3 regions of the uncultured Sphaerotilus sp. genome follow, and region 1 is predicted to be linked to each of the others. Evidence: predicted binding sites of a transcription regulator. Region 1 holds the regulator's gene; each other region holds the start of a gene.
The links. Region 1 encodes FNR, which switches genes on or off when oxygen is low (the NO sensors DNR and NnrR bind a similar motif). Its sites were predicted from a motif close to TTGATNNNNATCAA; they were not measured.

Region 1 (10,539 bases):
GCTGGCGTCCAGCGTGCCACCGGAGGCCGCACCGGCGCCGATCAGCGTGTGGATCTCGTCGATGAACAGCACCGCGTGCGGGTGTTCCTTGAGCTGCTTGAGCACGCCCTTCAGGCGCTGCTCGAAGTCGCCGCGGTACTTGGTGCCGGCCAGCAGCGCGCCCATGTCGAGCGAGTAGACCGTCGATTCGGCCAGCACGTCCGGCACTTCGCCCTGCGTGATGCGCCAAGCCAGGCCTTCGGCGATCGCCGTCTTGCCCACGCCAGCCTCGCCGACCAGCAGCGGGTTGTTCTTGCGCCGGCGACACAGGATCTGGATGACCCGCTCGACCTCGTGCTCGCGGCCGATCAGCGGATCGATGCGGCCATCGCGCGCCGCCTGGTTCAGGTTCTGGGTGTACTGCTCCAGCGGCGAGCCCTTGCCACCGTCGCCCTCGTCCTTTTCACCGTCGGAGGCCGAAGGACCGGACTCGCCCGGCGCCTTGGTCGGCTCGGGCGGATCGGACTTGCGGATGCCGTGCGCGATGAAGTTCACCACGTCCAGACGGGTCACGCCCTGCTGGTGCAGGTAGTAGACCGCGTGCGAATCCTTCTCGCCGAAGATCGCCACCAGCACATTGGCGCCGGTGACTTCCTTCTTGCCGTTGCCCGTGGACTGCACGTGCATGATCGCCCGCTGGATCACGCGCTGGAACCCGAGCGTGGGCTGCGTGTCCACCTCGTCGGAGCCGCCCACCGTGGGCGTGTTCTCCTTGATGAACTGCGTCAGGCTCTTGCGCAGATCTTCGAGGTTGGCTGCACAGGCGCGCAGGACTTCGGACGCCGAAGGGTTGTCCAGCAGGGCGAGCAGCAGGTGCTCGACCGTGATGAACTCATGCCGCTGCTGGCGCGCCTCGACAAACGCCATGTGCAGACTGACTTCCAACTCTTGCGCAATCATGCGACCTCCATAACGCACTGGAGCGGGTGTGCCGCTCGTCGTGCCGCTGCCAGAACCAATTCGACCTTTGTCGCTGCGACATCACGGGTATACACCCCGCAGACCGCCCTTCCCTCATGGTGGATCTTCAGCATGATGAGGGTGGCGGCGTCGATGCCGTGATGGAAGTGCTCTTGCAGCACCATGACCACGAACTCCATCGGTGTGTAATCGTCGTTGAGCATCACGACTTGATAGGCGCGTGGTGGTTCAACTCTCTGTTGCTGGCGTTCTTCGACGACAGCGCCCTGACCGTCGGCAGGCGGGGTGGGGGATTTCGGAATTTCCGGCGTGTTGCTGGCCATGGATGCATTCTATCGGTCGCTCGGACTCCGCGTGCCGCCGGGGTCAAGCCGGTGCGGATCGAAAGGGTTCCACGTGGATGCGTGCGCCCCCAACAGCATCACGACAAAGGCCGTGACAGCGCCCTCGGATTCTTGACAGCTTTTCTAACGATCCCCAGAATCTTGACAAAATTATTGGGATTTTCGTTGGGAAACTGGAGAACAAAACGATGGCTATTGGCATGGTCAAATGGTTTAACGATGTGAAGGGTTTCGGATTCATCGAACCCGAAGGCGGAGGGGAAGACGTGTTCGCACATTTTTCGGCCATCCAGATGGACGGATTCCGCACCCTCAAGCAAGGCTCGCAGGTGCGCTACGAACTGGTCGACGGCCCCAAGGGCAAGCTCGCGCAGAACATCTGCGCGGTGCAGCCCGACTCACCACGGACGGCGCCCCAGGCTCAAGCCGACAACGCCGACGCCTGAGATACCCCCGAACGCCCATGAAAAAAGCCCGCGCAAGCGGGCTTTTTGCTTCGAACCACCCGCAATGCAGGCGTTTCACATGTGGTCGATCATCACCTGACCGAAGCCCGAGCACGACACCTGGGTCGCGTCGTCCATCAGGCGGGCGAAGTCGTAGGTGACCTTGCGGGAAGCGATGGACCGCTCCATCGACGCCAGGATCAGATCCGCCGCCTCGGTCCAGCCCATGTGGCGCAGCATCATCTCGGCCGACAGGATCTCGGAGCCGGGGTTGACGTAGTCCTTGCCGGCGTACTTCGGCGCGGTGCCGTGGGTCGCCTCGAAGCAGGCCACCGAGTCCGACAGGTTGGCGCCCGGGGCGATGCCGATGCCGCCGACCTGCGCGGCCAGCGCGTCGGAGATGTAGTCGCCGTTGAGGTTCAGCGTGGCGATCACCGAGTACTCGGACGGGCGCAGCAGGATCTGCTGCAGGAAGGCATCGGCGATCGAGTCCTTGACGGTGATGTCCTTGCCCGTCTTCGGATTCCTGAACTTGCACCACGGGCCGCCATCGATCGGCTCGGCGCCGAACTCCTTCTGCGCCAGCGCGTAGGCCCAGTCCCGGAAGCCCCCTTCGGTGTACTTCATGATGTTGCCCTTGTGCACGATGGTGACGCTGGGCTTGTCGTTGTCGACGGCGTACTGCAGCGCCTTGCGCATCAGGCGCTCGGTGCCTTCCCGCGAGACCGGCTTGATGCCGATGCCCGAGGTGTTCGGGAAACGGATCTTGGTGACGCCCATCTCGTCCTGCAGGAACTTGATCAGCTTCTTCGCCTTGTCCGACTCGGCCGCGTACTCGATGCCGGCGTAGATGTCTTCCGAGTTCTCGCGGAAGATGACCATGTCGATCTTGTGCGGCTCCTTCACCGGCGAGGGCACGCCCTTGAAGTACTGCACCGGGCGCAGGCAGACGTAGAGGTCGAGTTCCTGGCGCAGCGCGACGTTCAGCGAACGGATGCCGCCGCCGACTGGCGTGGTCAGCGGGCCCTTGATCGAGACCACGTACTCGCGCAGCACTTCCAGCGTCTCGGCCGGCAGCCACACGTCCGGACCGTAGACGCGGGTGGCTTTCTCACCGGCGTAGATTTCCATCCAGTGGATCTTGCGCTCGCCGCCATAGGCCTTGGCGACCGCGGCATCCACCACCTTGATCATCACCGGGGTGATGTCGAAGCCGGTGCCGTCGCCTTCGATGAACGGGATGATCGGCTGGTTCGGGACGTTCAGCGAGAAGTCCGCGTTGACGGTGATCTTCTGTCCGTCGGCAGGCACCGTGATGTGCTCGTACATGGTTCTGTCTCCGTGATGCGGTGGGTGAACTTGTTCTGTTCGGGGTCGAAAATGATTCTATGTCAGGCACACCAGGCGGCCAGGGTATCGGTCCAGAGCGCATGCCCGAACGACCAGCCCACCAGCACCACGATGGTCGCGCCCGCCATGCGCAGCGACAGCGACGCCGGCGACACCCCGCCACGGCCCCCCGCGGAACGCAGCGCAGCCGGCACCCAGCGCAGCCAGAGCGCCGGACCCACGACCAGACCCAGCGCACTCGTGGTCGCAAAGACGGCCATCACGGTGGCGCCCTCGAGCGGCGTGGACGCCACCGACGCCATCAGCAGCGCCGCGTGCAGCAGGCCGCAAGGCAAGGCGGGCCAGAGCAGGCCCCAGGCGGCGGCCTGCACTTCGCCCGGCATCCGGATGCGGGCTGTGCCATCGGGCAATGCGGGACGGCCACGCTGCTCCAGCCAGGCGGCCAGACTCTCGGGCAGCGCGCCTTTCAGCAGCATCCACAGCCCCAGCAGCAGCAGGAAGACCTGGAGCCCGGTCCAGACCGGCCGCAACCAGCCCGCCGACGTGCCCAACCAGCGCAAGCCGCCCACGAACGCAGCGGCCAGCGCCCCTGCCACGGCATACGCCACCAGCCGCCCCACCAGCATGCCGGCCACGGCGCGCGCCGGCCGATCCGGCTTGCAGCGCCGCGCCACGGCCGCACAGCCCGCACCGCACATCGCCGCGCAATGCGGTGTGCCGGCCAAGCCCATCAATGCCGCGGTCAGCAGCAACGCACCTGTCATCCGATTGCCTCGATCCGCCTCAGATCACCTTGGAAAACCGCTCCCGGCTGCGGTCGGCCCGCAGGTGCCGGTCGAACACCATCGCCACCGAGCGCACGAAGTACCAACCCAGCGGCGTGACCTCCAGCCCGTCCTCGTGGAGCGTGACGAGGCCGTCGCGCGCCAGGTCCTGCAGCGATTCCAGTTCCGGCGCGAAGTACTGCCGCACGTCGATCAGGTGCGCCAGCGCCACCGATTCGTAGCTCAGCCGCCCGTGGCACATGATGGACATGATCACCGCCCGCCGCACCAGATCATCGCGCGTCAGCGCCAGCCCGCGCACCACCGGCAGCGCATCGCCCTTGAGCAGGTCGTAGTACTCATCCAGCGTCTTGGCGTTCTGGCTGTAGGTGGCCCCCACCCGCGAGATGGCCGACACCCCCAGGCCGATCAGGTCACAGTCCGGCTGGGTGCTGTAGCCCTGGAAATTGCGGTGCAGCCGCCCCTGGCGCTTGGCCTGCGCGAGCGCGTCCTCGGGCAGCGCGAAGTGGTCCATGCCGATGTACTGGTAGCCATGGCTGACAAAACCGGCCAGCGCCTGCGCCAGCATCCCGACCCGGTCCGCCCCGCTGGGCAGCTCGGCGTTCACGATGCGCCGCTGCGGCTTGAAGCGCGTCGGCAGGTGGGCGTAGCCGTACATCGCGATGCGGTCCGGCCGCAGCAGCGCGACCTGGCGCACCGTGCGCTCGAAACTCTCGGGCGTCTGGCGCGGCAGGCCGTAGATCAGGTCGACGTTGATCGACTCGAAGCCCAGCTCCCGCGCGTCGCGCATCAGCGCCTCGACCTGCGCATGCGGCTGCACCCGGTGGACAGCCTGCTGCACCGCCGGGTCGAAGTCCTGCACGCCGAAGGAGACACGGTTGAAGCCGAGGTCTTTCAGCAGTGCCAGCCGGTCACGGGTGACGGTGCGCGGATCGATCTCGATGGAGTGCTCGCCCTGGGGCAGCAGCCGCACGCGGGAGGCAATCATGCCCACCACATGGCGGAGTTCGTCGTCATCCAGATAGGTCGGCGTGCCGCCGCCAAAGTGCAGCTGGGACACCTGCGGCGCTTCGCCGAGCGCCTGGCAGACCAGGTCCAGCTCGTGTTCCAGCGCCTTCAGGTAGGCGGCCACGCGGCTGTGGTCGCGCGTGACGATCTTGTTGCAGGCGCAGTAGTAGCAGACCGACTCGCAGAAAGGCACGTGCACATAGATCGACATCGGTGCGCCCGCACCGCCCACACCGCCCAGATCCCCCCGCTGCGCCAGCGCCTGCGCGCAATGTCCGGCGGTGAACGCCTCGACGAAGCGGTCCGCGGTGGGATAGGAGGTGTAGCGCGGCCCCGGCACATCCATGCGCGCCAGCAGGGCGTCGGTCAGTTCCGGCGCAGCCGCTGCCAGGCCCGGCACACCAGATTCGGCCGATGTGTCAGTGCGGCCACGGGAAAGTGTCGTATGTTCCATCCCACGCACTGTGCCGCCACGGCGCCCGCCAGCCTTGACGCAGCTCAAGTGTGCTGCACGGCGGATGCACAAGAATCAACCAAGCTTGATCAACCGGGTTTGCAACATGCACGAAACGTCTACCACTCCCCGCCTGGACGCCCTCAAGGTCGCCTGCTCGGCCTGCAACCTGCGCGAGTTGTGCCTGCCCGTGGGGCTGTCGGACGAGGAGCTGACCTCGCTGGACAACATGATCGGCACCCGCCGGGCCGTGCGCCGCGGTGAAAGCCTGTTCCACGCCGGCGAGACCTTCGCTGCGCTGTACGCGGTCCGCACCGGCTTCTTCAAGACCATCGTGTCCGCCTCGGACGGCCGCGAACAGGTCACGGGCTTCCAGATGGCCGGCGAGCTGCTCGGCCTGGACGGCATCAGCACCGACCGCCACTCCTGCGACGCCATCGCGCTGGAAGACTCGCAGGTCTGCATGATTCCCTATGGCCAGCTGGAGACGCTCTCGCGCGAATTCACGCTGCTGCAGCACCAGTTCCACAAGATCATGAGCCGCGAGATCGTGCGCGACCACGGCGTGATGCTGCTGCTCGGGAGCATGCGGGCGGAGGAGCGTCTGGCGGCCTTCCTGCTGAACCTGACCCAGCGGCTGCAAGCGCGGGGCTTTTCCGCCTCTGCACTGGTGCTGCGCATGACCCGCGAGGAAATCGGCAGCTACCTGGGCCTGAAGCTTGAAACGGTCAGCCGCACCTTCTCGAAGTTCCAGGACGACGGTCTGCTGGAAGTCAAGCAGCGCGACATCCGCATCCTCGACCAGGCAGCCCTGCAACAGGTCGTCAACGCGGCCAACTGCTGAGCGCTGAACAGCCCGTCCCGGACCGCCGCCCGGCGCTCCTTCAGGAACGGGCGCCGCCTGTTCGGTCCGGCTCGGCCAGCATCATCTGCGTGAGGGCACTGCCCAGCGCGACCGCCACCCAGAAGGCAAAGAAGCCCAAGGTGTAGACCAGCATGCGGTTGGCCTCCAGCACCGGTCCGTCCGGCCAGTGCAGCGCGCCAGGGTCGACCAGCGAAAACACCAGCACTTCAAGCACGCCCGCCATCAGGAACGCGGGCCACACCACTGCTGCAAGACGGCGCATCGGCCCCGACATCGGCGGCACCACATCCGCTGGCTCACCCGCCTCGAACCGCTCGACCTCGTCGTCTGCGATCGGTAGCGGCTTGGCGGGATTCACTTGACGCCCCCGGTGGCGGCATGGTTGCGACCTTGCATGGCCGGCAGGTGCGCGGCGCCGGACCGGGCCGAGGACGCCGTGTCCAGCACCGGATCGGGATTCTGGATCGCCAGCGCGAGGGTGATGAAGCTGGCCACGACGACGATCAGCGGACCGCCAATCACCAGCCACACCATCTTGTATTTCCACCAGGGCATCGTGTCCTTGCCGAAGGGGGTCGTGTCGCTTGTCGTCATGCAGGAACTCCTGGATCAATTCAGTCGGATGGGTCAGCGGGGCACGATGAAGGTCGATTTTTCCCGGACGACCGCCGGTGCAGCCTGGTCGTCCAGCCGCTCGACATCGAAGTGGATCTCGTGCGAGCCCGGGCCGGCCTGGGCCGCGGCCTCGAAACTGGCCTGCACCGACACCGTCACCCACTGGGCCTCTGCCGGCCCAACCTCGATCTTGGCATTCTGGTCCACCTTCAGGCCCGGCAGACCGCTGGCGGTGATGCGGAAGCGCTGCGTCTGCTCGGTGGCGTTCATGATCTGCAGACGGTAGACATTCTCGATGTTGCCCTCGTCGACGATGCGGGCCAGCGATGCCCGGTCGCGCACCACATCGACCCGGAACGGATCCCGCAGCCACAGGCTGGCGCCCACGGCACCGACGATCAGCACCAGGATCGCCGTGTAGATCAGCACCCTGGGTCGGAAGGCGCGGCGCCACATCTGGGCCCGCGTGAGGTGCTGCTGCAGGCTGTGCTGCGTGGCGTAGCGGATCAGGCCGGGCGCGTAGCCCATCTTGTCCATGATGTTGTCGCAGGCGTCGATACAGGCCGAGCAGCCGATGCACTCGTACTGCAGGCCGTCGCGGATGTCGATGCCGGTCGGGCAGACCTGCACGCACACGCCGCAGTCCACACAGTCGCCCAGGCCCTTGGACTTGGGATCGACCTTCTTGCCACGCGCGCCACGCGGGTCACCGCGTTCGGCGTCGTAGCTGATGATGAGCGTGTCCTTGTCGAACATGGCGCTCTGGAAGCGCGCGTAGGGGCACATGTACTTGCACACCTGCTCGCGCATGAAACCGGCATTGCCGTAAGTGGCGAACGCATAGAACAGCACCCAGAACCACTCCCACGGACCCAGGCCCAGCGAGAGCACCGAGGCGCCGAGCGAGCGGATCGGGGTGAAGTAGCCGACGAAGGTGAAGCCGGTCCACAGTGCGAACAGGATCCATACCAGCTGCTTGCCACCCTTGCGCAGGATCTTGTCGCCGTTCCAGGGCGCAGCGTCCAGTCGCATGCGCTGGGCGCGGTCGCCCTCGAAACGGTGTTCAAACCACAGGAAGATCTCGGTGTAGACCGTCTGCGGACAGGCATAGCCGCACCACAGCCGCCCTGCCACCGCCGTGAACAGGAACAGCGCGTACGCCGAGATGATCAGCAGACCCGTCAGGTAAATGAAGTCCTGTGGGTAGAGCACCAGCCCGCCGATGTAGAACCGACGGGTGAGCAAGTCGAACAGCACCGCCTGGCGGTCGTTCCACTGCAGCCACGGCGTGGCGTAGAACACGATCTGGGTGATCCAGACCAGCGCCCAGCGCCAGTTGGAGAAGAAGCCCTGCACCGCACGCGGGTAGATCTTCTTGGTCTTCTGGTACAGGGAGACCGTTTTCGCGGCCTCCTGTGCAGTCGTCGGGGTGTCGGTGCGGCTTTCCATGGCCAATTTTCGGACGGATGCCGACGCTAGACCTTGATCCTGGTCACTGCGGAGCGACCAGCGCCGTCTGCTTGTCGCCCTTGTTGGACAGGCTCCAGACATAGGCGGCCAGCACCTTGGTCTGCTCAGGCGACAGGCGCGTGGCGTGCTGCGGCATCACATTGGTCTTGCCACCGTTGATGATCGAGATCACCGCCGCTTCGCCCCAGCCATGCAGCCAGATCTTGTCGGTCAGGTTGGGCGCACCCATGGCCTGCAGACCCTTGCCATCAGCACCGTGGCACGCGGCACACGCACCGAACTTGCTCTTGCCGAGTTGCGCGGCAATCGCGTTGTGGGCACTGCCCGACAGGCTCAGCACGTAGTTGGCGACGTTCTTGACGTCCTCCGGTGTGCCGACCGCGGCGGCCATCGGCGGCATCATGCCCTGGCGGCCTTCGGCGATGGTCTTGGCGATGTAGTCCACGCCTGTGCCGCCGAGCCAATCCTTGTCCGTCAGGTTGGGGAAGCTCTTGCTGCCCCGCGCGTCCGAGCCGTGGCAACCGGCGCAGTTGTTGACGAACAGCCGCTCGCCGATGCCCATGGCCTGCTTGTCGGCCGCCAGCGCTTCCGGCGTCATGGCCATGAAACGCTCGTACAGCGGCGCCATGGCCTGACGCGCCTTGGCATGCTCGGCCTCCAGTTGGCCGGCCGAAGACCAGTTCAGCGTGCCCTTCGCGGTGCCCAGACCCGGGTAGAGCGCCAGGTAGATGGCCGCGAAGACGATGGTCAGGATGAACAGACCCATCCACCAGCGCGGCAGCGGGTTGTTCATCTCGCGCAGGTCGACGTCCCAGGTGTGGCCGGTCGAATTGTCGTCGGCCATCACGGTGCGCTTGCTGGCCACCGCGAGGATGAAGACGCAGAAGGCGAGCCCGCCCACGGTGATCGCGATCACGTACCACGACCAGAAGCTCGAAGTGAAGTCACTCATGGGTGCCTCCGTTGGATGCGTTGGATGTCTTGTTGTCGTCGTCCAGGAACGGAAGCGCGGCGGCCTCGTCGAACGCGGAACGGTTGCGGCTGGAATAGGCCCAGGCAGCAATGCCCAGGAACAGCAGGAAGAAGCCCACAGTCACGAAACTGCGCAGGTCATTGACGATGTCCATGGCCTGCCCCGCTCACTTGGCCACGGCCTTGCCTGCGGTGCCGAGCACCTGCAGGTAGGCGATGACGGCGTCCATCTCGGTCTTGCCCTTGACCTCGTCGGCGGCCTTGGCGATCTCGTCATCGCTGTAGGGCACGCCAACCTTGCGCAGCGCGGCCATGTTGGCGCCGATGCCAGCATTGGCCGTGGCGGTTTCCAGCCAAGGATAGGCGGGCATGTTGGACTCGGGCACCAGGTCACGCGGGTTGGTCAGGTGCACGCGGTGCCACTGGTCGCTGTACTTGCCGCCGACGCGGTGCAGGTCAGGGCCGGTGCGCTTCGAGCCCCACTGGAAGGGGTGGTCGTAGACGAACTCGCCGGCCTTGGAGGTGTCGCCGTAGCGCAGCGTCTCGGCGCGGAAGGGGCGGATCATCTGCGAGTGGCAGTTGTAGCAGCCCTCGCGCAGATAGATGTCCCGTCCGGCGAGCTGCAGCGCGGTGTAGGGCTTGAGGCCCTCGACCGGCTGGGTCGTGGAGGTCTGGAAGAACAGGGGGACGATCTCGACCAGGCCACCGAAGAGGATGGTGACCAGGGTCAGGACGATCATCAGGAAGTTGCTGGTCTCGATCTTCTCGTGACCAGACACGGGGCGGTTAGCGTTTGCCATGGTGTGTGGTTCCGGTTCAGGCGTGGGCGACGACAGCCGGGATGGCAACGGGTTCCATCTTGCCGACCTGGATGGTCTTCACCACGTTCCAGGCCATGATGAACATGCCCGACAGGTACATCACGCCGCCGCCGAGGCGGATGACGTAGAACGGATAGGTGGCCTTGACGCTCTCGACGAAGCTGTAGACCAGCGTGCCGTCCGGGTTCGTGGCGCGCCACATCAGGCCCTGCATCACGCCGGCAATCCACATCGCGGCGATGTACAGCACGATGCCGATGGTGGCGATCCAGAAGTGCAGCTCCATCGCGCGGATGCTGTACATCTGCTTGCGGCCGAACATGCGCGGGATCAGGTGGTACAGCGAGCCGATCGACACCAGACCGACCCAGCCGAGGGCGCCGGAGTGCACGTGGCCGACGGTCCAGTCGGTGTAGTGCGACAGCGCGTTCACGGTCTTGATGGACATC
Region 2 (8,560 bases), on a different contig from region 1:
CCTGCCCGCGATCAACGAAGAACTGGCCGCCACCGCCGTGCTCGGCACGCAGCGCGTCGAATCCGACCCGCAGCGCACGGTCGAAGGCGTGTTCGCGCTCTGGTATGGCAAGGGGCCGGGCGTGGACCGCGCGGGCGACGCGCTCAAGCACGGCAACGCCTACGGCTCCTCCCCGCACGGCGGCGTGCTGGTCGTCGCGGGCGATGACCACGGCTGCGTCTCGTCCTCGACGCCGCACCAGAGCGACCAGGCGTTCCAGGCGTGGAGCGTGCCGACCGTGTCGCCCGCGACGGCGGCGGAGATGCTGGAGTTCGGGCTCTACGGTTGGGCGCTGTCGCGGTTCTCGGGCGCGTGGGTCGGGTTCACGGCGCTGTCGGAGGTGGTCGAAAGCGGCACCACCGTCGACCTCGACCCACTTGCGCAGCGCGTGTCCGCCTGGCACGACGCCGACACCGTGCGCACCCGCACCGGCTACACACCCCCCGCCGACGGGCTGCACTACCGCTGGCCCGACCTGCCCTCGCTGACCATCGAGGCGCGGCTGCACGCCAAGCTCGACGCGGTGCGCGCCTTCGCCCGCGTCAACCCGATCGACCGCACGGTGATCGCGTCCGAGCGCGCCACGTTCGGCATCGTCACCGCGGGCAAGGCGCACGTCGACCTGATGGAGGTCTTCCGCCGGCTCGACCTGTCGCCGGACGACCTCGCCGCGGCCGGTCTGCGGCTCTACAAGGTGGGGCTGACGTTCCCCGTGGAGCCGACGCGGCTGACCGACTTCGCGGCCGGGCTGCGCGAGATCCTCGTCATCGAGGAAAAGGGGCCGGTGGTGGAGACGCAGTTGCGCGAGCTGTTCTACAACGCCCCCGCCGACCAGCGCCCCACCCTGCTCGGCAAGCGCGACGCGGCCGGCCAGCCGCTGGTGTCGGCGCTCGGCGAGCTGCGGCCGTCGCGGCTGATCGCGCTGGTGGCCGCTTGGGTGGCGGCGCGGTTTCCGGCGCTGGACCGGCGGCACCTCGTCGTCGATTTCACGCTGCCGGCGCTGCTGCACAACGACGCGGACGGCGTGCGGCGGGCGCCGTATTTCTGCGCCGGCTGTCCGCACAACACGTCCACCAAGGTGCCCGACGGCTCGCGCGCCCAGGCGGGCATCGGCTGCCACTTCATGGCGACGTGGATGAACCGCGACACCGAGGGCCTGATCCAGATGGGCGGCGAGGGCGTGGACTGGGTCTCGCACGCGATGTTCACCCGCGAGCCGCACGTCTTCCAGAACCTCGGCGACGGCACCTACTACCACTCCGGCTACCTCGCGATCCGGCAGGCGGTGGCAGCCAAAGCGACGTTGACCTACAAGATCCTGTTCAACGACGCGGTTGCGATGACCGGCGGCCAGCCGGTGGACGGCGTCACCAGCGTGGACCGCATCGCGCGGCAGGTCGAGGCCGAGGGCGTGCGGCAGGTCGTGGTCCTCAGCGACGACATCCGCAAGTACGACGGCCAGCACGCCCAGTTCCCGCCCGGCACCACCTTCCATGACCGCAGCGAACTCGACGCCGTGCAGCGCCGCCTGCGCGAAGTGCCCGGCGTCACGGTGCTGATCTACGAGCAGACCTGCGCGGCGGAAAAGCGGCGGCGGCGCAAGAAGAAGGAGCTGGTCGATCCGCCGAAGCGCTTGTTCATCCACCAGTCGGTGTGCGAGGGCTGCGGCGACTGCACGGTGCAATCGAACTGCGTCGCCGTGCTGCCCGAGGAAACGCCGTTCGGCCGCAAGCGGCGCATCGACCAGTCGAGCTGCAACAAGGACTATTCCTGCGCCAAGGGTTTCTGCCCGAGCTTTGTCGGCGTGGTCGGCGGGCGGCTGAAAAAACACGTCGGCGCGCTGGTCGGCGCCGCGGGTGCGGACAGCCCGTTCCGCCGCCGCATCGACGCGCTGCCGCTGCCCGCCGCGCATGTCTGGACGGCGCCCTACGACCTGCTCGTCACCGGCGTCGGCGGCACGGGCGTGGTCACGGTCGGCGCGCTGATCGCGATGGCCGCGCACCTCGAAGGCAAGGCCGCCAGCGTGCTCGACTTCATGGGCTTCGCGCAGAAGGGCGGCGCGGTGCTGAGCTTCGTGCGGCTGGCGGACCGGCCGGAGCGGCTGCATCAGGTGCGCATCGACGCGCAGCAGGCGGACGCGCTGCTGGCCTGTGACCTCGTGGTGGGCGCGTCCGCCGACGCGCTACAGACCGTGCGCCACGGCCGCACCCGCGTGCTGGCGAACACGCACGAGACGCCGGTGGCCGAGTCGCTGCGCAACCCGGACGCGAGCCTGAAGGCGCCGCTGCTGCTGCAGAAGATCGAGCACGCCGCCGGCGCCGGGCAGGTGCGCACGCTCGATGCACAGCGGCTGGCGGAGGACTTCCTCGGCGACGCGATCGTGTCGAACATCGTGGCGCTCGGCTTCGCGTGGCAGGCGGGGCTGGTGCCGGTCAGCCTGGCGGCGATGCAGCGGGCGATCGCGCTGAACGGCGTGGCGGTGGAGAACAACCAGAACGCCTTCGCGCTCGGGCGGCTGGCGGCGGCGGACCCGACGGCGTGCCGGGCGCTGCTGGACGAGCCGGCGGAGGACGCGCCTGCGGTCGAGCCGCTGGACGCCCTGATCGCCCGCGGCATGACGCACCTGACGGCGTATCAGGACGCCGCGTGGGCGCAGCGGTGGCGGGCGCTGGTGGATGAGGTGGGTGTGGTGGAAGCGGGTCTGCCGGACGGCGCCGACCGGCCGCTGACCCGCGCGGTGGCGACGCAAATGCTGCGGCTGATGGCGTACAAGGACGAGTACGAAGTCGCCCGGCTCTACACCGACCCCACCTTCCGCCGCAGCCTCGATGCCCAGTTCGAAGGTGACTTCCAGCTCGAATTCCACATGGCCCCGCCGCTGCTCGCCCGCCCGAAGGACGGTCAGCCGCCGCGCAAGCTGCGGCTCGGCGCGTGGCTGCTGCCGGCGATGCGCTGGCTCGCCAAGGGCAAGGCGCTGCGCGGCACCGCGCTCGACCCGTTCGGCCGCACCGACGAGCGCCGCACGGAGCGCGCACTGATCGGGCGCTACGAGGCCCGCGTGCGCGAGCTGCTCGCCGCGCTGGCGGTGGACGCCTCCCCCCGGCGGCGTGCGCTGGCCATGCAGATCTCCAGCGTGCCGCACACGGTGCGCGGCTTCGGCCACGTGAAACTCGCCAACCTCGCGCTGGCGCAGGTGCGGGAGGCGGAGCTGCTGCACCGCTTCGATCCTGTGGCCTATCCGCCGCCTGCGGGGACGGGCGTGCCGGTGGCCGGGCAGTTCAAGGGGATCCGGGTCGAGACGCTCTGAGTGAGCACGTCTGGTGCACTACGGCTTCGCCCGCCGCAGCCCCTCCGCCTGCCGGTCATAGTCTTCGCGCGACCGGGTCATGTCGGCCAGACAGCGCGAGCGGTCCTGATGGTCCTGCAGCTTCATGCAGTGGTCGCGTTGCCAGGCCTGGCCGATGTTCCAGAACTGGTCGGTGCTGCAGGCGGTCAGCAGGGTCAGGGCGCAGAGTGCGAGTATGGGAAGGCGCATGGTGGGGTGAGGGAGTTGGTGGATGGCTCAAAGGCCGGGGGCGGCGTCGACCAGAAACCGCTCTGCCAGCAGTGCCCAGTACGCCGCGCCGACCCCGACGTTGTCGTCGTGGAAATCGTAGCCAGGGTTGTGGACCATGCAGCCGCCCTCCCCGTCGCCGTTGCCGATCAGCAGGTAGCTGCCGGGGCAGTGTTCCAGCATCACGGCGAAGTCCTCGCTGCCGTTGAGCGCGGGGCCGTTCAGCGTGACGTGGTCCGGGCCGAGCAGCTCCAGCGCCACGCGGCGGGCGAAGTCGGTCTCGGCCAGGGTGTTGACCAGCACCGGGTAGTCGCGCTTGTAGTCCACCTCGGCGCGCACGCCGAAGCTCTCCGCCTGCGCCACCGCCAGCGCGCGGATGCGCCGCTCCAGCAGGTCGCGCACGCCTGGGTCGAGCGAGCGCACGCTCAGCTCCAGCGTTGCCCGGTCCGGGATCACGTTGCTGGCGCGGCCGGCGTGCAGCGCGCCGACGGTGACCACCGCCATCTGCTGCGGATCGACATTGCGCGATACGACGGTCTGCAGCGCCATCACCAGACTGGCTGCGGCGACGACCGGGTCGGTGGCGAGCTGCGGCGCCGCGCCGTGGCCGCCGGTGGCGTGCAGCGTGATCGTCACGTCGTCGCTGGAGGCCAGCGCCGCGCCGTCGCGCAGCACGAGCCGGCCCTGCGGGATGCCGGGCATGTTGTGCATCGCGAAGACGGCGTCGCAGGGGAAGCGCGCGAACAGGCCCTGCTCGATCATCAGCTTTGCGCCGCCGGGGTATTCCTCGGCGGGCTGGAAGATCAGGTTCAGCGTGCCGGAGAAATCGACGTGGTGCGCGAGGTGGTGCGCCGCGGCGAGCAGCATCGCCGTGTGGCCATCGTGGCCGCAGGCGTGCATGACGCCGTCGTGCGCGCTGGCCCACGGCTTGCCGCTGGTTTCCTGGATCGGCAGCGCGTCCATGTCGGCGCGCAGGCCGAGCCGGCGCGGGCCATTGCCGCGCTTCAGCTGGCCGACGACGCCTGTGGTCGCCAGTCCGCGGTGCACGGTGTAGCCCCAGGCTTCGAGCCGCTCGGCGACGAGTTGCGCCGTGCGGTGTTCGGACAGGCCGAGTTCGGGGTGGCGGTGCAGGTCGCGGCGCAGCGCGATGAACTCACTGGCCTGCGCCTGCAGTGCGGTGAGCATGGGGTGCGTGGTCATGGGCATGGTCCTGTGGGGTGGTGCAGCAATGTGGCAGTGGAGACTGTCATTTCGGCAGGGTTGGCAGCGAAACGCGGCAGTTCATGCGCTTCCGCCTGACGCCGACCTTCGGGAGACTCTACCCAAGCCCAGCACTTCCGGAGACGTCCATGGACACCACCATCACAGCATCTACCTTGTCCCCCACCCTGTACGTCGGCGTCGAGGACATGGTCCGGCTCGTCCAGCGTGTCGGCCTGCCCGCCTGCATCGCGGGCGTGGCCGAGCGCATCGAAGCCGCCTTCCTGCGCTGGAACGACTTCGACAAGCGTGCGCGCCTGGCCTGCCATTCCGCTGACGGCGTGATCGAGCTGATGCCGATCGCCGACGCCGAGCATTTCACCTTCAAGTACGTCAACGGCCACCCCAAGAACACCCGCGCCGGCCTGCCCACCGTGATGGCCTTCGGCGTGCTGGCCGATGTCGCCACCGGCGTGCCGCGGCTGCTGTCCGAGCTGACGCTGACCACCGCGATCCGCACCGCCGCCATGTCTGCCACTGCCGCGCGCCACCTGGCCCGCCCGGGCAGCCGCGTGATGGCGCTGATCGGCAACGGCGCGCAGAGCGAGTTCCAGGCGATCGCCTTCCGCGACCTCGTCGGCATCCGCGAGCTGCGCCTGTTCGACACCGATCCCGCCGCCACGGCCAAGCTGGCCGCGAACCTCGCCGCGAACCTCGACGGACAGGGCCTGTCGGTGACGGTCTGCGCCAGCATCCGCGAGGCCGTGCAGGGTGCCGACATCGTCACCACGGTGACCGCGGACAAGACCAACGCCACCATCCTGACGCCGGACCTGATCGCGCCGGGCATGCACCTGAACGCCGTCGGCGGCGACTGCCCCGGCAAGACCGAACTGCACGCCGACGTGCTGCGCTGCGGCCCGGTATTCGTCGAATACGCGCCGCAAAGCCGCATCGAGGGCGACGTGCAGCAGATGCCCGCGGACTTCCCCGTGACCGAGTTCTGGCAGGTGCTCGCCGGACAGGCACCGGGGCGCACCTCGGCCGAGCAGGTGACAGTGTTCGACTCGGTCGGCTTCGCGCTGGAGGACTACGCCGCACTGTGCTTCGTGCACGACACGGCGCGGGCGCTCGGCCTGGGCCGGGAGATCGATCTGGTGCCGCAGGCGGTGGATCCGAAGGACCTGTTCGGGCTGCTGCGGGCGCCGGTGGACGCGCTGCGGATCGCCGCCTGACGCGCAGACAGACTCAGCGGTAGCTCGCCAGCAGGATGCTCGTCTCCGTCGTGCGGATCCCCTTGATCAGCCGCACCCGCTCCAGCACCCGCGACAGCTCGGCCATCGAATCGGCGCGCAGCTCGGCCAGCAGGTCCCAGCGGCCGTTGGTGTCGTGCAGGGCCTGCACCCCCGGCTCGCCCAGCAGGTTGGCGATGACCTCGCGGGTCTGGTTGCCCTCGACCAGCACGCCCATCCAGGCGCGGATCTGGTCCGGCTCGGCATCCGGGCGCAGGCGCAGCGTGTAGCCGACGATCACCTGCTCGTCTTCGAGCTTGCGCAGCCGGTTGGTGACGGTGCCGCGCGAGACGCCGAGCCTGGTGGCCAGCGCGGCGACGGTCAGCCGCGCGTCCTGGCGCAGCAGCGAGATCAGGTGGCGGTCGGTGTCGTCCATCGCGGCAGTGTGCCTGCGGCGGGCGGTGGCGGCCAGTCGGGTCATGCCGGGGCGCTGGTTGACGCCAGTCAAGCCAGACCGACCCTGCGGGTGCCACGATGTTCCGGTTCCCCCTGTGTCTGGAGAAGACCATGACCACCGCCCAGAAGTTCGACCTGCCCCGCCGCGCCGCCCTGCGCACCGCCCTGATGCAGCGGCAGGAAGCCCTGCTGGCCTCGCAAGCCCTGCACACCGACGGCGGCACCCGTGTCCAGCACGCCCGCGAGGTGCTGCTCCAGGACGGCGACGATGCCCCCGCCCGCGACTCCGACCGCGAGATCGACCTCGTCTTCACCGACCACGAGCGCCAGGAGCTGGCCGACATCGGGCTGGCGCTGCAGCGCATGGACCACGGCACCTATGGCGTCTGCCTCGACTGCAGCGCGGACATCCCGCTGGCGCGCCTGGAGGTCATGCCGCAGGCGCTGCGCTGTCTGGCGTGCGAGCAGGTCGCGGAAGGTGCGAACCGGTGAGATCATGAGCGGCGCGACAATCGCGCCATGAGCACGATCGACACCCCCCTCCACGACCGCGAGACCGGCTCCCGCCGCTCCACCCGCGACACCACCCGCACCGACGACACCCGCATCGACGCCGTGCGCCCGCTGATCACCCCCGCGCTGCTGCACGAGCGGCTGCCGGTGAGCGAGCCGGCGCAGGCGCTGGTGGAGCAGGTGCGCGGCGAGATCGCCGACGTGCTGCACGGCCGCGATGACCGGCTGGTGGTCGTCGTCGGGCCGTGCTCGATCCACGACCATGCGCAGGCGATGGAATACGCCGCGCGCCTGAAGCCGCTCGCGGACGAGCTGCGCGGCGAGCTGGTCACCGTGATGCGCGTGTACTTCGAGAAGCCGCGCACGACGGTCGGCTGGAAGGGCTACATCAACGACCCGCACCTGGACGGTAGCTTCGCCATCAACGAGGGGCTGGAGCGTGCCCGCGCGCTGCTGATCGACATCCTCGGCCTGGGCCTGACGGCGGGCAGCGAGTTCCTCGACCTGCTCAGCCCGCAGTACATCGCCGAGCTGATCTCGTGGGGGGCGATCGGCGCGCGCACCACCGAGAGCCAGAGCCACCGCCAGCTCGCCTCGGGCCTGAGTTGCCCGGTCGGTTTCAAGAATGGGACCGATGGAGGCGTGCGCGTGGCGACCGACGCGATCCTGGCCGCGAGCGCGCCGCACGCCTTCATGGGCATGACCAAGATGGGCGTGGCCGCCGTGTTCGAGACGACGGGGAACGCCGACTGCCACGTCATCCTGCGCGGCGGCAAGGCGCCGAACTACAGCGCGGCGGACGTGGAAGCGGCGTGCGCGATGCTGCGCGGCGCGGGCTTGCGCGAGCAGGTGATGATCGACCTGTCCCACGCCAACAGCAGCAAGCAGCACCGCCGCCAGATCGAGGTCGCCGAGGACATCGCGGGCCAGATCGCGGGCGGCGAGCGGCGCATCACGGGCGTGATGATCGAGAGCCATCTGGAGGAAGGCCGGCAGGACCTGCGGCCGGGCGAGCCGCTGCGGCATGGGGTGTCGATCACGGATGCGTGCATCAGTTTTGCGCAGACGGAGCCGGTGCTGCGGAGGCTGGCGGAGGCGGTGCGGGCGCGGCGGGCGCGTGGCGCCGCCTGATCGCCCCGGCCGTCATCCCGCGGCCACCTTCCCGTTATCCCTCGATCACCTTCTCGTCATCCTCGCGAACGCGAGGACCCACGCCAGCACATGACCGGCCTCTCCATGCATGGGTGCCCGCCTTCGCGGGCATGACGGGGTGGGTTCATGTCGGGTCATCCGCCTTGCCCGCCGCGGCGGAACGGATCCGTGAGCGCGACCGCCGCCGCGGTCATGCTGCGGTGCGGCCAGCTCACCCAGCGCCTCGGCCCGGCCCATCAGCCACAGCGCCGTGGCGACGATGCCCAGGCCGACGCCCGGATCTCCCTGCTCCAGCCAGATCAGCGTCGGCACCGACACGCCCAGCCGCTGTGCCCAGGCCCGCTGTGATTCACCGCGTCGCACTTGTGTGATGTCGATGCGTTCGGTGTGACTCTGCCGGATGGTCAGCACGGGC
Region 3 (10,539 bases), on a different contig from region 1:
CGCCATGCTGAGCTGCTGCACGATGGCGTGGCCGATGGCGCGCACACGCTCGGCCCGTTCACCCTGCGTGCCCAGCTTGCCGTGGTAGACGACCTTGGACAGGCCCTCGACCCGGGAGGCCAGCGTCTTCTTGCGGTCCTGGTCGAAGAAGAACTTGGCGTCGGCCAGCCGCGGGCGCACCACACGCTCGTTGCCCTGGATCACCGCGCTCGGGTCCGCCGGGCTGATGTTGCTGACGATCAGGAACTTGTGGGTCAGCTTGCCGTGGCTGTCCAGCAGCGGGAAGTACTTCTGGTTCGCCTTCATCGTCAGGATGAGGCACTCCTGCGGCACGGCCAGGAACTCCGCCTCGAACTGGCAGGTCAGCACGTTCGGCCGCTCGACCAGCGCGGTGACCTCGTCCAGCAGCGCGTCGTCGTCGATCGGCTTCAGGCCTTCCTTGGCGGTCGCGGCGGTGAGCTGGCGCACGATTTCGCTGCGGCGGGCGTCGAAGCCGGCGATCACGGCGCCTTCGCTGGCGAGCTGCTCGGCGTAGGTGTCGGCATGGCGCAGCGTGACGGTTGGGTGCGCGGCCTCGAAGCGGTGGCCGGTGGTCGTGCGGCCGGCGGTCAGGCCGAGCGTCTGGATGTTCACCACGTCATCGCCGTGCAGCGCGACCAGCCCGTGGGCAGGGCGCACGAAATTCACGCTCGACCAGCCATCGGCGAGCTGGTAGGTCATGACCTTCGGGATCGGCAGCTTGCGCAGGGCTTCATCAAGTGCGCTTTGAAGACCAACGACCAGAGACGTACCTTTAGCCAAACTGCGGAGATAAACGGCCTCGGCTTTGCCGTCCGATTGCACGATTAGCTCGTCCGGACCATCTTGGCAATTCGGCCAGTTGTCTGCCAGATTCGGCCGCCCCTCTTTGGCGAGGCGCTTCTTCAGTGCGTCAGTTGCTTTGCCTTCTTTGATGGCGACAGCGAGCGGCATCAGCTTGACTTCGACAGGCGAATCCTGGGCCGTCGATGACACGGACTGGATATGCACCGCGAGGCGGCGCGGCGACGCGAACGGCGTCACCACCGCATCGGCACTGGCCAGACCGCTGGCCTTCAGCGAGGCGGCCAGCGTGCCGGCGAAGGACTCGCCCAGCTTCTTCAGCGCCTTGGGCGGGAGTTCTTCGACGAAGAGTTCAACGAGGAGGTTCTTGGTATCGATGCTCATGGTCGTGATATTCACTGGTGCGCCGCTGCATGGGACATTATTTGCTGAGGCGTTGTCTCAGAGGGGCCTGATCGAGGATCTCGATGAGATCGCCTCGGCGGAAGGTGGCAGAAAGGCGTTGCAGCGACACGGAACCCTTGCCGTAGAGCTGGTTCAATGCTTGCTGAATGTCCTTCTGGGCAAAATCGGCGTAGCGTTCACCTTTCTCCAGCAGCATTGACTTCGCCTGACTGAAATTCTGGTGCGTGATTTGCTCCGGATTTTCTAGGCCCAGGTCTCGCAGCAGATATTGAGCTGAACGCATGGCAAGAAAACAGGACGCATATGCGATGAAATCGGGTGCGTCTGGCGCGGGTCTTTTACGGCGGTTTTCTGCCACGCGATAGACCAGCACGGCGATCACCAACTGCGCGCCTGAAAGTTTCGTCGAAAAAATACGGTCGTACAACTTGCCAAAGTGTTCGCGGGCTAAAAACTTCGCCTGATGGGGAAGCTTTCGCCAGACTGCCAGCACTGCTTCGGCGGCGACACTGCTGGTGATGTCCTCCGGGCGTGTCGGGCCATCGGTTCGTTTGCGCCGATAGGTGTACCCCAGTTCGGCAACCGAGAGGTCGAGGCGGCGCTGCACCGCATCATTGGCACGCAGGTCACGCAGATCGACTGGATTCTGGCTGTTGGTCGCATAGGTGACCTTGCTGACGAAGTCGGTGCGTTCGTCTTGCAATTCGTACAGTCGCAGCAGCACGAACGCTTGGTCGAGGTGGTCCTGGCTTGCCAGATCGAGGTCAGCCAGAACCCGCGCGATCGTGTTGGAGGTCTGCCCGCCGTTGATGATCTGCAGACCTTCGACCCGCACCTGATAATCTGTCCCTTGCAAGGCATTATAGGAAAACTTCGAGCAAGTCAGCGTGATGCCATTGTTGTAGAAATAAAAATGGCCGCGCTCTGCAGGATCAAGCAAGGTGGCGCGGATGCCTTCGTTGACCCGATTGCCACTCAGTCCGAGGTAACGCCGGATATTGCGTTCGAGCAGTTTTTCTCCGTGGCGCTGCACCAAGGCCGCCAGTTCCATCAATCCAATCTTTCCGACCAGAACGCGGCTGAAATCGAAATCCTCGACCAATGCTTTCCCTGACAGACGCAGGGTTTCATTGACGGGTTTGGTGGACTGCATGATGCCCACCAGTGTGTCATGGTTAACATGTTCCAGGGTGACCTGATCACCCAGATCGGCGCGCTGGAGATGGGCTTGTGCAAGGTCGGTCCACCGCTGGCCGTTGTTGCAGAGGATGACCCTGACACGGGGGAGCAATCCATCCCGGACACGGGAGCGGATATCTTCCACACGAACGGCAAGGCGTTTGTTGAGTGTGATCGCCGACGCTGGATCGAACAGGTAGCGTGCAGCAGTCAAGGCTTTCTGGACGCCGTCTTCCGGGAAATTGGCTTGGCCTTCCAGCTTGCGCTTGTATTTCCCTTGGAACAAGGTGACCAAGAATTCCCCATCCTGCTCCGGGCCGACATGAATGCCGTCAACACCGAAATCGTTGCCACCTTCCGTCAGTGCGTCCAATCCCTCATCCAGATCAAGATCAAGCAGCATTTGCATGACCAGCAGCACGAAGGCGGCCGACACAGCCTTCTCATCGGACAGCGTGCCCAAGCACTCCTGCAGCGATTGGCGCTGCTCGGTGGCCAGTTTGTTGACACGCTGGTCAATGATGGATGCGTTGAGGTTCATGCCAGTGTTGATTTTCAGGCTGGCGTGAGCTTGGTCAGGATCTCGTCCGCCCAGGCCTTGGGTGCCATCGGGAAGCCCAGGCGCTTGCGGCTATCGAGGTAGGCGGCGGCCACGGCGCGGGCGAGGTTGCGGATGCGGCCGATGTAGGCGGCGCGCTCGGTCACCGAGATGGCACCGCGGGCGTCCAGCAGGTTGAAGGTGTGCGCGGCCTTGAGCACCTGCTCGTAGGCGGGCAGGGCGAGCTGCTGCGCCATCAGGTGCTGCGCGTTGCCTTCGTGCGCGCCGAAGGCGTGCAGCAGGAACTCGACGTTGCTGTGCTCGAAGTTGTAGGTACTTTGTTCGACCTCGTTCTGGTGGAACACGTCGCCGTACTTCAGGTCGGCCGCGCCGTTGGTGCCCTTGGCGTAGACGAGGTCGTAGACGTTCTCGACGCCCTGCAGGTACATCGCCAGCCGCTCCAGCCCGTAGGTGATCTCGCCGGTGATGGGCTTGCAGTCGATGCCGCCGACCTGCTGGAAGTAGGTGAACTGCGTCACTTCCATGCCGTTCAGCCAGACTTCCCAGCCCAGGCCCCAGGCGCCGAGCGTGGGGTTCTCCCAGTCGTCCTCGACGAAGCGGATGTCGTTCTTCTTCAGGTCGAAGCCGAGTGCTTCCAGCGAGCCGAGGTACAGCTCCAGGATGTTGGCCGGCGCGGGCTTGAGCACGACCTGGTACTGGTAGTAGTGCTGCAGGCGGTTCGGGTTCTCGCCGTAGCGACCGTCCTTGGGGCGGCGGCTCGGCTGGACATAGGCGGCCTTCCAGGGCTCGGGGCCGAGGGCGCGCAGGAAGGTGGCGGTGTGGCTGGTGCCGGCGCCGACTTCCATGTCGTAGGGCTGCAGCAGCGCACAACCCTGGGCGTCCCAGTATTCCTGAAGGCGAAGAATGATTTGCTGGAAGGTCAGCATGGTGGTGGGCAGCTTGGAGGACGAGGGAGGGCGTGGAGGGCTTGGACTTGTTTGGCGTGAATTCTAGGCGCCAGGGTGGGGCTGGTCCTGCAGTGCGGCCAGCTGCGCCGGCGTGCCGACGTTTTCCCAGCGTCCGACACCCGCTTCCAGCCCGATCCGGCCCGCCGCGACGCCGTCGATCAGCAGCGGCCCGAGGGCTGCGCGCCGGCCGGCGGGCAGCCCCGCGCAGAGCGTCGGCCGCATCAGCGCGAAGTTGGCATAGGTGACCCGTTTGCCGGCGAGGTCGAAGTCGCCACGCAGGTGGTAGGGCGGGTTCGGCACGACCCAGAGCCGGGCGTCCTGGCCGCTGGCGAGGAAGTCGTCCACACGGGCCTGGTCGAAGCGGAAGTCCGGCGCCCAGATGTCGCCCGAGACGACCCAGAAGGCGTCGCGGCCGTCGGCGCAGAGCCAGTCCTGCACGGTGGCGATGCCGCCGGCGGTTTCCAGCGCGCCGCCGAAGTCGCGGCCTTCGTGCGAATAGCGGATGGCCAGACCGAAGCGCGATCCGTCGCCGAGTACGGCGGGGAAGCGGTCTTCGAGCCACGCGGTGTTGACAACGACCTCGCGCACGCCGCCGCGGGCGAGCGCCAGCAGGTGCCACTCGATCAGCGGCCGTCCGAAGACCGGCAGCAGCGGCTTCGGCGTGGTGTCGGTCAGCGGGCGCATGCGCTCGCCACGGCCCGCGGCGAGCACGATGGCGCGCGGCGGCAGGGAGGGGGGGGTGGAGGTATTCACGGGCTCCGGAGTGTAGAGCCCGCTGCGGCGTCCGGGGCCTGCGCCCGCGGGGTTGCCGCGCTGTCTGTCAGGCCGCGCCCCCCAGCCCGATGGGGGCCGGCGCGGTGCGCACGATGCGGCTGAAGAGCTGTTCGTATTCCGCCGACGGCGGGTGGCCGGTCAGCGGGTCGCGGTTGTCGCTGAAGGCCTCGTCGAGCACAGCCCAGTCCGCCGGCTCCAGCACCTGCTGCGCCAGCGGCAGCACGATCTCCTCTTCGAGCTGCATGTGCTTCAGGTAGAACGACAGGTAGCGCTCCGCCGCCTGCTCGAACCCGTCGCGGCGGCTCTCGCCCAGCATCTCCCAGGACAGCAGCGTGTGCTCCAGATCGCGGATCGCCCGTTCGCCGGCGCCGTGGTCGCGGTCGAGCTTGTCGAGGATCTCGGCGGCGCTGTCGCTGCGTTGGCGGATCAGCGGGAACAGCAGGTCGGTCTCCTTGCGGTGGTGCAGCCGCTCGGGGAATTCGTCGATGTAGAACAGCATTGCGCGCAGCACGTCGAAGCGCACGGGCGTGCCGTCCTGGCGGTGCTGGCGCAGCAAGAGGTGCAGCGAGCTGAGCATGGCGCCGAGCGCCTGGTGCTCCTCGCGGATGATGCGGATGGCGGTCGGGGTGGGCAGCGTGGACATGGGAAGCAACTCCTGGGCGGTGGCCGTGTCGGCCCGTTCCGGCAGCGTCGCAGCTTCGCGCCCGGCCGGGTTGACGGGAGTCAAGGGATGATTCAGCGGGCTGTCTGGCGCTGCCGTTTAAAATCCTCGATTCGCCCTCCCGACCACACCTACTCTGCTTGTGTCCATGGCCGCCACACCTGTTTCCCTTTCTTCCTCGATGGCCAACGCCATCCGCGCACTGGCCATGGACGCCGTGCAACAAGCCAACTCCGGCCACCCCGGCGCCCCGATGGGCATGGCCGACATCGGTGTGGCGCTGTGGAAGCGTCACCTCAAGCACAACCCGGCCAACCCGCAGTGGGCCGACCGCGACCGCTTCGTGCTGTCGAACGGCCACGGCTCGATGCTGGTCTACGCGCTGCTGCACCTGACGGGCTACGCGCTGTCGCTGGACGACCTGAAGGCCTTCCGCCAGATGCACAGCAAGACGCCGGGCCACCCGGAAGTCGGCGTGACGCCTGGCATCGAGACGACGACCGGTCCGCTCGGCCAAGGCATCACCAACGCCGTCGGCATGGCGCTGGCCGAGAAGCTGCTGGCGGCCGAGTTCAACATCGACGGCCACACCATCGTCGACCACCGCACCTACGCCTTCCTGGGCGACGGCTGCCTGATGGAGGGCATCAGCCACGAAGCCTGCGCGCTGGCCGGCGCCTGGAAGCTGAACAAGCTGATCGCGCTGTACGACGACAACGGCATCTCGATCGACGGCCAGGTCGCCCCCTGGTTCATCGACAACACGCCGCAGCGCTTCGCCGCCTACGGCTGGAACGTCATCGACGCCGTCAATGGCCATGACATCGACGCCGTGGACGCCGCCATCGCCCAGGCCAAGCTCAGCACCGACAAGCCGACGCTGATCGTCTGCAAGACCCACATCGGCAAGGGCTCGCCGAACCGCGCCAACACCTCCAAGGCCCACGGCGAGCCGCTCGGTGCCGCCGAGATCGCGCTGACCCGCGAAGCGCTGGGCTGGTCGGCCGAGCCCTTCACCATCCCCGCCGACATCGCTGCCGCGTGGGATTGCCGCGCCGCTGGTGCCGCGGCGCAAGCCGAGTGGGACGAGCGCTTCGAAGCCTATGTGCGTGCCTGCCCGACGCAGGCGGTCGAGTTCGAGCGCCGCATGATCGGCGACCTGCCGGATGCGTTCGCCGAGATCGCGGTCGACGCGGTCGGCGATGCCCATGACAAGGCCGAGACCGTCGCCAGCCGCAAGGCCAGCCAGCTCGCGCTGGAGCACTTCACCGCGCAGCTGCCCGAGATGCTGGGTGGCTCGGCCGACCTGACCGGCTCGAACCTGACCAACACGAAGAGCACGCCCGCGCTGCGCTTCGATGCGGCAGGCGCCCCGGTGCGCAACGCCGAAGGCCAGCTCGGCCGCCACATCAACTACGGCGTGCGCGAGTTCGGCATGGCCGCGATCATGAACGGCATCGCGCTGCACGGCGGCTACATCCCCTACGGCGGCACCTTCCTGACCTTCAGCGACTACAGCCGCAACGCCATCCGCATGGCCGCGCTGATGAAGCTGCGCGTGGTCCACGTCTTCACCCACGACTCCATCGGTCTGGGCGAAGACGGCCCGACCCACCAGTCGATCGAGCACGCCGCCAGCCTGCGCCTGATCCCGGGCCTGGATGTCTGGCGTCCGGCCGACACCTGCGAGACCACCGTGGCGTGGACGATGGCCCTGGCCAACCGCAACCGCCCGAGCGCGCTGCTGCTGTCGCGCCAGAACCTGCCCTACGCCCCGAAGGCCAGCGCCGACGCGATCACCAAGGGCGCCTACGTGCTGTCCGAGCCGAGCGACGTCGGCTTCAAGAAGGGCAAGAAGCCGGACGCCGTGATCGTGGCCACCGGCTCCGAAGTGCAGCTGGCGCTGGCCGCGCAGGCGGAACTCGCCAAGGACAAGATCGCGGTCCGCGTGGTCAGCATGCCCAGCACGACCGTGTTCGACCGCCAGAGCGTCGAGTACAAGTCCGACGTCCTGCCGCGCAAGGTGCCGCGCATCGCCGTCGAGATGGGCGTGACCGACTTCTGGTGGAAGTACGGCTGCGCAGCGGTCATCGGCATCGACACCTACGGCGAGTCGGCCCCGGCCGGTGTCCTGTTCAAGCATTTCGGCTTCACGACGGAGAACGTCGTCGCCACCGTGCGCAAAGTCCTCGGCGAATAAGGCCGGACGCGCGAAACTCGGGTGATTTGCTCGGGTTTTCGCGGGCTTTTTCAGGGCTCAGCTTCCCCGGTTCCCAGGTTTTCAGGTTTCCCATTCCCACTGGAGTTTTCCCATGACCATCAAGATTGGCATCAACGGCTTCGGCCGCATCGGTCGCATGGTGTTCCGCGCTGCGGTGCAGAACTTTGCTGACGACATCGAAATCGTCGGCATCAACGACCTGCTGGAGCCGGACTACCTGGCGTACATGCTCAAGTACGACTCGGTCCACGGCCGCTTCAAGGGTGAAGTCTCGGTCGACGGCACCAACCTGGTCGTCAACGGCAAGAAGATCCGCCTGACCGCGGTCAAGAATCCGGCCGAGTTGGCCTGGGGCGACGTCGGCGCCGACATCGTCATCGAGTCCACCGGCCTGTTCCTGACCAAGGAAACCGCCGAAGCCCACCTGAAGGCTGGCGCCAAGAAGGTGATCCTGTCGGCGCCGTCGAAGGACGACACCCCGATGTTCGTCTACGGCGTGAACGACAAGACCTACGCCGGCCAGGCCATCATCTCCAATGCGTCCTGCACGACGAACTGCCTGGCGCCGGTCGCCAAGGTGCTGAACGACACCTGGGGCATCAAGCGCGGCCTGATGACCACCGTGCACGCCGCCACTGCCACGCAGAAGACCGTGGACGGCCCGAGCAACAAGGACTGGCGCGGCGGCCGCGGCATCCTGGAAAACATCATCCCGTCGAGCACGGGTGCTGCCAAGGCCGTCGGCGTGGTGATCCCCGAGCTGAACAAGAAGCTGACCGGCATGGCCTTCCGCGTGCCGACGTCGGACGTCTCGGTCGTGGACCTGACGGTCGAACTGGACAAGCCGGCCACCTACGCCGAGATCTGCGCCGCCATGAAGGCCGCCAGCGAAGGCGCCATGAAGGGCGTGCTGGGCTACACCGAAGACAAGGTCGTCGCGACCGACTTCCGTGGCGAGCCGTGCACCTCGGTGTTCGACGCCGAAGCCGGTCTGGCCCTGGACAGCACCTTCGTGAAGGTGGTGTCCTGGTACGACAACGAGTGGGGCTACTCGAACAAGTGCCTGGAAATGGCGCGCGTCATCGCCAAGTGATCAGACAGGACCTGCGGGTCCGCTGATGCAGAAAGGCTCCGCGAGGAGCCTTTTTTCATGGGCACTGCGCCGCGAAACTCAGCGCTTGCAGGTCTCGAACAGGTGCCCGCTCAGCCGCGGCTTGAGGGCGGCGACGCGGTCCTGGATGTCCGCGTCGGCTTTCTGGATGCGCACGGTGTGCAGCGTCGTCGGCTTGACCAGCGGCACCACGCGCACGTACTTGACCTTCTGCGCCGTCAGGCGGGTCTGCAGGGCGCGGGCATCGGCCTCGACACCGTGGCGGCCGAAGATGAAGCCGGGGATGTACTCGTCCGGCAGGTCGTGGGCCTCCTCGAAGGCGATCTCCAGCTTGCGCAGCTGCTCGGCGCGCTTGTCCATGATGACGCGGCTCTTGTAGGGGCCGACGTAGACCATCCAGTTGCCCGGCTTCTCGCGGGTGATGAGCTGCCACGGGCCTTCGCCCAGCGTGTTGCGCAGCGCGCGCTCGGCCGTCCGCCATTCGACCGGCGTGAAGGGGCCGGCTTCGAGACAGACGGGTGGCGCCGGTGCGGGCGTGGGGACAGGCGCCGTGGCCATGTCTGCGGCGGCGCTGGCCGGGGCGGGTGGCTCGGAGGCCTCGGGTGCGGGCACCTGGCTCGTCACCGGCGGTGGCTCGGGCACCGCCGAGGCCGGCGCCGCCGCGCTGGAGGCCAGACCACGGGGCGGCACGACCCGCAGTGCCGCCGGATCGATCTGGGCGCTCAGGCGCTGCGGCTCGCGGTCACCGTCGGGCGACAGGCCGAGCACGTCGGTCAGCCAGCCCTGCGTCCAGCCGTAGAAAGCCAGATTGGCCAGCATCAGGATCACGACCAGCGCTCTCAGCATGGACGCACGCTCACTTCGCCGCTGTGGAGGGTGTGGAGGGCGCCGAGGGCATCGCGCACCTGCAGCGAGCCGTCTGCGGACAGGCCGCAGGCGAGGCCGGTGAGGGCGCCGGCCTGCACGCTGCGTCCGGTCAGCACGTCCCGCGCGGCATAGCGGGCGTGCAGGGTTGACAGGCCATCGGATTCGAAGGCCAGCACCGCGCGCAGCAGCGGCCCGGCCACCCGGTGCAGCACCTGCGGGGCGGTCAGCGCCGGCTCGAACTCCTGCAGGCAGGCGTAGCCGGTGCGGAAGGTGTCGGGGTCCTGCGGAGTCTCGGGCAGTGGGGCCATGTTCAGGCCGACGCCGATCACGACCCAGCGCTCGCCGGGGCGCAGGCCGGGTTCCGCCAGCGGCGCAACCTCGATCAGGATGCCGCCGAGCTTGCGGTCGTCGCCGCGCAGCCACAGGTCGTTGGGCCACTTCAGGCCGATGTGTTCGCCCAGGGCCTCGGCCAGCGCGAGACCGACCGCCAGCGACAGCCCGCTCCAGTCGGCCGGGGCCAGCTTCAGGCCGAGCGAGAAGGTCAGCGCCTGGCCCGCTTGCGACCACCAGACGCGGCCCAGGCGACCGCGACCGGCGGACTGGCGTTCGGCGACGAGCAGGCAGGGCGCGTCCAGGCCCTGGCGACCGCGATCGAGCAGCAGCGTGTTGGTGGAGCCGGTCTCGGCCAGCACCTCGACGCTCAGGCCGGGGGCCTGCGGTTCCAGGTCTTGCCAGAGCGTTTCGGCGTCCCAGTGCAGCATGGTGGTGGTCGTGGTGGTAGGGCGGGGCGGGGGGCGAAGGGGCGCTGGTTCAGCGCTTGGGGCCGAGCATCGTACCCCGGCAGTCTGCTGCACCGCAGCGACACGCGTAAGCTTTCTTCAGTTTCGCGGTGTAGCGTTCATCGATCACCAATCGGTAGTCGAAGAACAGCTCCTCTCCGGGAGCGATGTCGCGCAGGGCCTTGATGAAGATGCGGCCGTTGTCGTCCTCGGT

Region 2: the regulator FNR is predicted to act here: its motif matches at 6,519-6,532, upstream of AABN02_RS04045 (TraR/DksA C4-type zinc finger protein).
Region 3: the regulator FNR is predicted to act here: its motif matches at 5,400-5,413, upstream of AABN02_RS10050 (hemerythrin domain-containing protein).

The regions. Positions count from the first base shown of each region.
Region 1 is NZ_CAWURG010000005.1:22,437-32,975, reverse strand. Features, by position in the region: gene clpA (ATP-dependent Clp protease ATP-binding subunit ClpA) at 1-939, opposite strand, end outside; gene clpS (ATP-dependent Clp protease adapter ClpS) at 936-1,283, opposite strand; gene AABN02_RS02055 (cold shock domain-containing protein) at 1,493-1,750, shown strand; gene icd (NADP-dependent isocitrate dehydrogenase) at 1,826-3,079, opposite strand; gene AABN02_RS02045 (sulfite exporter TauE/SafE family protein) at 3,142-3,864, opposite strand; gene hemN (oxygen-independent coproporphyrinogen III oxidase) at 3,884-5,347, opposite strand; gene fnr (fumarate/nitrate reduction transcriptional regulator Fnr) at 5,454-6,191, shown strand; gene AABN02_RS02030 (hypothetical protein) at 6,232-6,570, opposite strand; gene AABN02_RS02025 (hypothetical protein) at 6,567-6,806, opposite strand; gene ccoG (cytochrome c oxidase accessory protein CcoG) at 6,840-8,276, opposite strand; gene ccoP (cytochrome-c oxidase, cbb3-type subunit III) at 8,320-9,249, opposite strand; gene AABN02_RS02010 (cbb3-type cytochrome c oxidase subunit 3) at 9,242-9,424, opposite strand; gene ccoO (cytochrome-c oxidase, cbb3-type subunit II) at 9,437-10,069, opposite strand; gene ccoN (cytochrome-c oxidase, cbb3-type subunit I) at 10,086-10,539, opposite strand, start outside.
Region 2 is NZ_CAWURG010000011.1:6,717-15,276, forward strand. Features, by position in the region: gene AABN02_RS04020 (indolepyruvate ferredoxin oxidoreductase family protein) at 1-3,346, shown strand, start outside; gene AABN02_RS04025 (hypothetical protein) at 3,365-3,574, opposite strand; gene AABN02_RS04030 (M20 aminoacylase family protein) at 3,602-4,792, opposite strand; gene AABN02_RS04035 (ornithine cyclodeaminase) at 4,942-6,027, shown strand; gene AABN02_RS04040 (Lrp/AsnC family transcriptional regulator) at 6,041-6,460, opposite strand; gene AABN02_RS04045 (TraR/DksA C4-type zinc finger protein) at 6,592-6,972, shown strand; gene AABN02_RS04050 (3-deoxy-7-phosphoheptulonate synthase) at 7,000-8,124, shown strand; gene AABN02_RS04055 (hypothetical protein) at 8,170-8,556, opposite strand.
Region 3 is NZ_CAWURG010000024.1:44,097-54,635, reverse strand. Features, by position in the region: gene glyS (glycine--tRNA ligase subunit beta) at 1-1,206, opposite strand, end outside; gene AABN02_RS10065 (AIPR family protein) at 1,244-2,947, opposite strand; gene glyQ (glycine--tRNA ligase subunit alpha) at 2,962-3,891, opposite strand; gene AABN02_RS10055 (nucleotidyltransferase family protein) at 3,955-4,665, opposite strand; gene AABN02_RS10050 (hemerythrin domain-containing protein) at 4,733-5,329, opposite strand; gene tkt (transketolase) at 5,496-7,547, shown strand; gene gap (type I glyceraldehyde-3-phosphate dehydrogenase) at 7,660-8,661, shown strand; gene AABN02_RS10035 (hypothetical protein) at 8,740-9,525, opposite strand; gene AABN02_RS10030 (biotin--[acetyl-CoA-carboxylase] ligase) at 9,519-10,307, opposite strand; gene AABN02_RS10025 (SET domain-containing protein-lysine N-methyltransferase) at 10,357-10,539, opposite strand, start outside.